One region of the Paenibacillus sp. EC2-1 genome, then DNA from elsewhere that is predicted to be linked to it. Evidence: predicted binding sites of a transcription regulator. Region 1 holds the regulator's gene; the other holds the start of a gene.
The links. Region 1 encodes NrdR, which represses ribonucleotide reductase genes. Its sites were predicted from a motif close to AACACNATATATNGTGTT; they were not measured.

Region 1 (3,425 bases):
ATAATTCAATAATTCATTAAAAGCAACGATCGTGCCTGCTGAGATTTTCCCCTTGATCGCAAAATATACCCCGACTCCAAAGACAGTGATTACAACTCTTCATTTCTTTTCTTAAATACTTCAATCACTTGAGAGTCTGCATTAAAACTCTTAATGGTAATAAAGCCGGTTAATAAGTCCTTAACGAGTTCGATGAAAGTGGCATTCTTGGAGGAGACAATTTGTTCGTTTTGCATGATCTTTTTCCCAAAAAAAGATGATACGAGGATTGGAAAAGTGCTGGCAAATAGGATGCAGAGGGTAATAATCCAGTTCAAATAGAACATGGCAGCTAATCCGCCAATGAACGTAAGAAGATGCAGAATTAAGTTAAAGTTTCCTTCTAAATAGTTTTCTTCGATCACCTTTAAATCATTAGAAAAACCGGATATGTACGTGCCTTCCCCTTCCTGGTTGAAAGAGTTTATACTTTTTTAAATATTTTCGAGAAAATATTATTTTAAAACTGAAGAATCGCTTTCGCTATAAATTTATTAATAAAATAGTATTTCCCAAAAAAAGAATTCACTTCCCTTGTGTGGAAGCAAAAAAGATTTTCTTAAATCAGGCGTCTTTCTTTTTCTTTTTTTCTTACCTTGCCAAAACCACACAGCGAACCCCTCCTCCCGAGATTTTTGAAAGAGCTAAAAAATGCCTATGGCATCTCCCTCCTTTTGAGGGAAAGTCCGTAGGCATTGATGTCTATCTCATGTAACATGTATGAACCTTAAGCTCGCTGAACGCGCCTAAACGTCGTTTAAGTACACTTGATTTATTGTTATGTCTCGCAAATAACCACTATGTGTAAATTACTATATATACAATAATTCGTAAAGCATAATTCAACCAACGATCTGGAACACCTGGCCTTCCCCGCTTAAATCTAAAATTCCCGTCTCCAATTCGTCCCCAACAAATAACAAAAAACCTTGCATAGCAAGGTTTTTTAAGTATGGAGCCTAGGGGGATCGAACCCCTGACCTCATCGCTGCCAGCGATGCGCTCTCCCAGCTGAGCTAAGGCCCCAGAATATATAGGTTTGTTAAAAACAGTTACCTCAATAATATATCACAGGCATTTATCACGTGCAACCTTAATATTTAGTGGATATCCATCAGTGTTTCTATCTCGAAACACTGTCTTTCACTTGAAGTTATCGTCACCCGCTTGACGCTCAAATCAACTCTCATCTCAACACAAAAAAGCCCTCAAAAATCATGAGGACTTCCCTCTTTATAAGAAGACGCTGAATTGGTTCAGCTATTCGTGTCAGGCAATGAATCTTTGGACAACAAGCCGTTCAGCTCTTTCATGAACATGTTGATGTCTTTGAATTGTCTGTATACGGAAGCAAAGCGAACATAGGCTACTTCATCTACTGTATACAATTGCTCCATCAAAAGCTCGCCGATCTGGCGGCTCTCAACTTCAGCAGCAGCTGTCTTACGAAGTGCACTCTCCACCTCTGAGACCATCATATCCAGTTGCTCTACGGATACAGGACGCTTCTCGCAAGCTCGGATTAATCCGCGCAGTACCTTTTCGCGACTGAACTCTTCGCGACTGCCATCCTTCTTAATGACCATCAGCGGAGTTTCCTCCACCATTTCAAATGTTGTAAATCGACGGCTGCACTGCTCGCATTCCCTGCGGCGGCGAATAGACTTGTTCTCATTGGCAGGACGCGAATCGAGTACCTTCGTTCCAGCGTAACTGCAGTATGGACATTTCATAAAGCGTAATCACTTCCTTCTCAAACTAATTTCCAGAAAATGTAGTACAAATAATTGTAATGAAGATTGCTATTCTGAGACATAATACTTTTACCAACTCAAGGAGGTGAACAAACATGGGACAAGGAAACAACAACTCTAACAACCTGGTAGTACCTCGTGCTAGCCGTGCATTGGAGCAAATGAAATATGAGGTTGCTCAAGAACTCGGCATCAGCATTCCACAAGACGGTTACCAAGGTAACATGACTTCTTACGAGAATGGTTCAATCGGGGGCTACATTACCAAACGTCTGGTAACCCTAGCTGAACAACAATTGGCTGGTCAGCACTCCGGTCAATAATTATTCTTCATCTAAAGAGCGTTGGGGTGGCTTGATGATTTCAAGCCCTCCAATGCTCTTTTTAATAATTAGAACTCATCATATACATCGGTATATTGATTATAATAATAAATTACTCTTTGTACATAATGGCGAGTTTCACCAACCGGGATATCTTTGACGTTCTCATAGGTCCCATCCCATAGCCCTTTTTTAAGCCAGCTCCGCACATTACCTGGACCTGCATTATACGCAGCTATCGCTGCGATTGGATTCCCATCCATTTGATCATGCAGTTTCTTTATATACCAGGTACCGAGCTGGATATTAGCATCCGCTTCATGCTTAATGCTATCCATGGTCACAGAAGGCAGCTTGGCCATTTCCATAGCCCAATTCGCCGTATCCGGCATCAGCTGCATAATTCCAAGTGCTCCCACCTTGGACTCCTTACCCGGTTTATAGTTCGTTTCTACCCGGATAATGGAGGCTACAAGAAATGGATCGACTTCATAATGAATCGCATGCTTGCGAATTTCGTTCTTGTAATAGATCGGATAAAGCCATGTCATCCATATATTACTTAAGAATAACACGGCTATAAAAGAGATCAACAGAGGCAGCAGAACACGTTTTTTACGGAGCCAGCTTAAACTCATCATTCAAACAACCTATTCCATAGCTTGTCCACTTGTTCATGAGTCTCGCCCAAGGTCCCACTATTATCAATAACTTCATCAGCCAGACGCTTCTTTTGCTCGATATCCATCTGGCTATTCAGTCTTGCCAGTGCCCGCTCTTCAGTAATCCCATCACGCTCCATCAAACGCTCAAGCTGCTTATCCCTGGGTACATACACAACAATAACCTTCTCAAAAAGAACCTGCAGCTCTGACTCGTACAAAAGAGGAATATCCACAACGACCAATCGTTCAGGATAGGCTGATTCATACTCAGCCATCTGTCTGCGAATCTCTTGCCTGATTGCAGGATGCGTAATTCCATTAAGCACTAGTCGCTCATTGGGATCATTAAATATAATCTCGCCGAGCTTTTTTCGATTCAATTGTCCATCTTCCTGAATTACATCTTGTCCAAAATGCCCGGCCACCGCCGCCAATACCGGATGACCCGGGAGCATAACCTCCCGAGCGATTAAATCCGCATCAACGAGAAGCGCTCCCTTCCGGATTAGCATGGAGGACACGGTGCTCTTTCCTGTTGCAATTCCCCCAGTTAAACCGATATTCATGTTTTCACCTCATAACAGCTTCATTATACCCATCAAAATTAATAAGAACGCCGGCAGATATGAGAAATATCTCATACC
Region 2 (3,425 bases), 250 kb from region 1:
GTATCAATCACGTTATCTAGGAATCGAACGGAGTAACGGGTTGTAATCGCTAGTTCTTCCCAGTCCACATCATCATTCTCTTCATCATAGAATTTAGACAGGTTCATTGCTGACAGGTTACATACACCCCATCCTGGCAAGCCCTGTTCACCACAAGGGTTCGTACAGATGATCGGATTGAAATACCAGCTGTTGGACATCTGATTGTAGTATTCCATGAATACGACACCCGGCTCCGCTGATTTCCAAGCAGACTCCATAATCGTTGTCCAGATTTCGCGAGCTTTCATGGTTTTGTAGGTAATGACTTTACGACCCGCTTGCTTCCACTTGTCGAGATCCCCATCCCATTCCTCATCATAAGCTGGTTCAGACGTATCCGGGAATACCAGATCCCAATCTAGATCTTCCTTCACAGCTTTCATGAAGTCGTTACTAACACATACAGATAAGTTCGCGTTTGTTACCTGACCCATCTGCTGTTTCACAGTGATGAAATCCATGATATCTGGATGCCAATCGTTCATCATCAGCATGAGTGCACCACGGCGGCTGCCACCTTGCTCAATGAGTCCTGTCGTATAGCTGAACAATCCACCCCAGGATACGGCACCACTAGAAGATCCATTAACACCTTTTACAATCGCACGGCGCGGACGAAGGGAGGACAAGTTAATACCTACGCCACCGCCACGAGCCATGATTTCAGTCATTTCAGACAACGTCTGCATAATGCCACCGCGGCTATCCTTCGGTGAAGGAATGACATAGCAGTTAAACAGTGTCAGTTCATCGCTTGCTCCTGCGCCAGCCGCAATCCGGCCCCCAGGAACAAGCTTCCAATCGTCCAAAATATGACGGAATTTAGCCTTCCATTCTTCCTGCAATTCGGGTGTTGCTTCTGCCGATGCCATCGCAGCTGCCAAGCGGTCCCACATTTCCTCAGGTGTCTTCTCAATTGTCAGCGTTAACTTTTCGACATCCGTCTCCACCAATTCACCTTTGCGGGTCTTCACGGTAACAAGTCGGCCATCACGCTTCACAATTTCTCCAACTTCCTTGGTTGGGAACTTCGGATCATCTTTTGTCAGAACCAGAACCACATCGCCAACCTTCGCGTTATGGGAATTCGCGTCCTTCCACGCATACCGGTCCAAAAAGATCTTCTCACTTAAACCTTCAAGCCGCTGATTTTGCATCGTACTCAAGGCAACTACCTCCTATATTAACTATAAATTCTTATTCATCCATACGTAAGCCGATATCTTCACGGTCTACTAAAATATAACCTTTATGTATACCGGCCAAACGTTAATTCCAACGAACACACACCATATATTGTGTCCGATATTCATAATAACACACTACATATGGTGAAACTATGCCGAAGATGTGAATTTTGAGGCTTGTAAGCCCATTAATATCAATCAACCTTCTTTTTTCTTATTCTCTCTCCTTTTTTCAAAAATCATCTTTGAAAAAACTTGAAAATATACAATCGCAGCATACATAAGGGCTGCCGAAAGCCATTTTAGTCCCCTTCATGAAATGAAAGGTTATGAAGTCTCCTTTTTTTGTCCATACTACACATACATCATGTGCCTTGAACCCTATAACAACTAGGAGGAGATTATGTGAATTACCAACCACCCGTCATTCCGGGATCTGTCCATGATTCGCGACTCCCTGTGCCTCTTCATATCGACCGTTCTTGGCTTGAAGACTTAGAGAACCGTCTGGAAAAAGGCGGACCATGGGGAGACTACCGCCTATCACGACTGGCCGTACAAGGAGAAGAATCTCGTCTTGTTACAAGCTTCGAAGAACTGCAATGTTTGAAATATATCGGAAATCTTTCTCCGCTACCCCATCAGACAGATACGGCACGAAAAGTGTTGTTTGAAATGTCCGGCAGAGCCATTCTCGCCGATGAAGTAGGTCTTGGTAAGACGATCGAGGCAGGTCTTATTCTGAAAGAATATATCGTTCGAGGGCTCGTCTCCAAAGTGTTGATCCTTGTACCCGCTTCTCTTGTATTGCAGTGGGTTCGTGAACTCAACTCGAAATTTGGTATCCCTGCCATCGCACAGAAAAAAGCCTACTCTTGGGGCAATGATATTGTCGTTGCGTCCATGGATACGGCTAAGCGGGACCCTCATCAAGAAATCCTATTAAATGAAGAATACGACATGCTCATTATTGACGAGGCTCATAAATTAAAGAACAAAAAAACGTCCAATTATCAATTCATTCAGAAGCTGCGTAAAAAATACTGCCTCCTCCTGACCGCGACGCCCGTGCAGAATGATCTCAGCGAGCTCTTTAATCTCATAACGCTCTTGAAGCCTGGGCAACTTGGACGTCAGGGAGACTTCTCAGCCAATTTCGTTGTAGACAAACGAAAAGCCAAGAACCAAGACCAGCTCAAGGATGAGCTATCTAAGGTTATGATCCGTAATCGCCGTGGCGAAGGACCTGTAAAATTCACCAAACGTACTGTACGTAACGTAGGCCTCGAGCTATCGCCCGAAGAAAAGTCATTATACGATGGTGTCACTTCCTTCGTCAAAGATCAGTATCAGGCAGCTGGGGGAAATTTAAGCAGTATGCTTTCACTAGTTACCCTGCAGCGCGAGGTGTGCAGTAGCCGAGATGCGGTCTTCGTTACGCTCGTTAACTTATCCAAAAAAATGCCTGAGGATTCTCCGCTCCGTGATAAGGTGTGGGAGCTTGTCCACTTAATTAAAGCAATCAAAGCCAATACTAAGGCCGAGAAAGCCATAGAACTCATCAAACAGATGAATGAGAAGGTCATTGTATTTACAGAATACCGGGCTACTCAAGAATATCTACTCAATTATTTTCGCGATCATGGCCTCATTTCCGTTCCATATCGAGGCGGCATGAACCGTGGCAAAAAAGACTGGATGATGGACCTATTCCGCGGCAAGGCTCAGGTTATGATCGCCACTGAAGCAGGTGGTGAAGGCATAAACCTGCAATTCTGTCACCAAATGATCAATTTCGATCTACCTTGGAATCCCATGCGAGTTGAGCAGCGAATCGGGCGAGTACACCGTTTAGGTCAGACGAACGATGTCCAGATTTTCAACCTGTCTACATCCGGTACGATTGAAGAACATATTCTGAATCTTTTGCACGAGAAGATCAATATGTTCGAGATGGTCATTGGCGGTCTGGATGTCATACTAGAACGGTTCGAGAAGAAGGAATCCATTGAGAAAAGCTTGTACAAGATCATGCTTGAATCTGAAAGCGATGACGAAATTCGAAATCGACTCAGCTCCTTAGGAGACTCACTTCATCATATTAAACAAGACTTAGAGCATGAATCATCCGCTGAAGAAGAAACCTTACGAGAGGAAGAAGCCTAATATGACCATGACGCCGCAGGAGGTGCAACA

Region 2: a site for NrdR is predicted at 1,328-1,345, ahead of ACK8P5_RS17925 (adenosylcobalamin-dependent ribonucleoside-diphosphate reductase). Genes of this name have one in related genera too.

Annotation. Positions count from the first base shown of each region.
Region 1 is NZ_CP186006.1:4,062,965-4,066,389, forward strand. Features, by position in the region: gene ACK8P5_RS18905 (hypothetical protein) at 1-9, opposite strand, end outside; gene ACK8P5_RS18910 (ABC transporter transmembrane domain-containing protein) at 90-467, opposite strand; tRNA gene ACK8P5_RS18915 (tRNA-Ala) at 993-1,065, opposite strand; gene nrdR (transcriptional regulator NrdR) at 1,296-1,772, opposite strand; gene ACK8P5_RS18925 (small, acid-soluble spore protein, alpha/beta type) at 1,889-2,116, shown strand; gene ACK8P5_RS18930 (lytic transglycosylase domain-containing protein) at 2,185-2,754, opposite strand; gene coaE (dephospho-CoA kinase) at 2,754-3,347, opposite strand; gene ytaF (sporulation membrane protein YtaF) at 3,357-3,425, opposite strand, start outside.
Region 2 is NZ_CP186006.1:3,809,538-3,812,962, forward strand. Features, by position in the region: gene ACK8P5_RS17925 (adenosylcobalamin-dependent ribonucleoside-diphosphate reductase) at 1-1,199, opposite strand, end outside; gene ACK8P5_RS17930 (DEAD/DEAH box helicase) at 1,635-3,395, shown strand; gene ACK8P5_RS17935 (YqhG family protein) at 3,397-3,425, shown strand, end outside.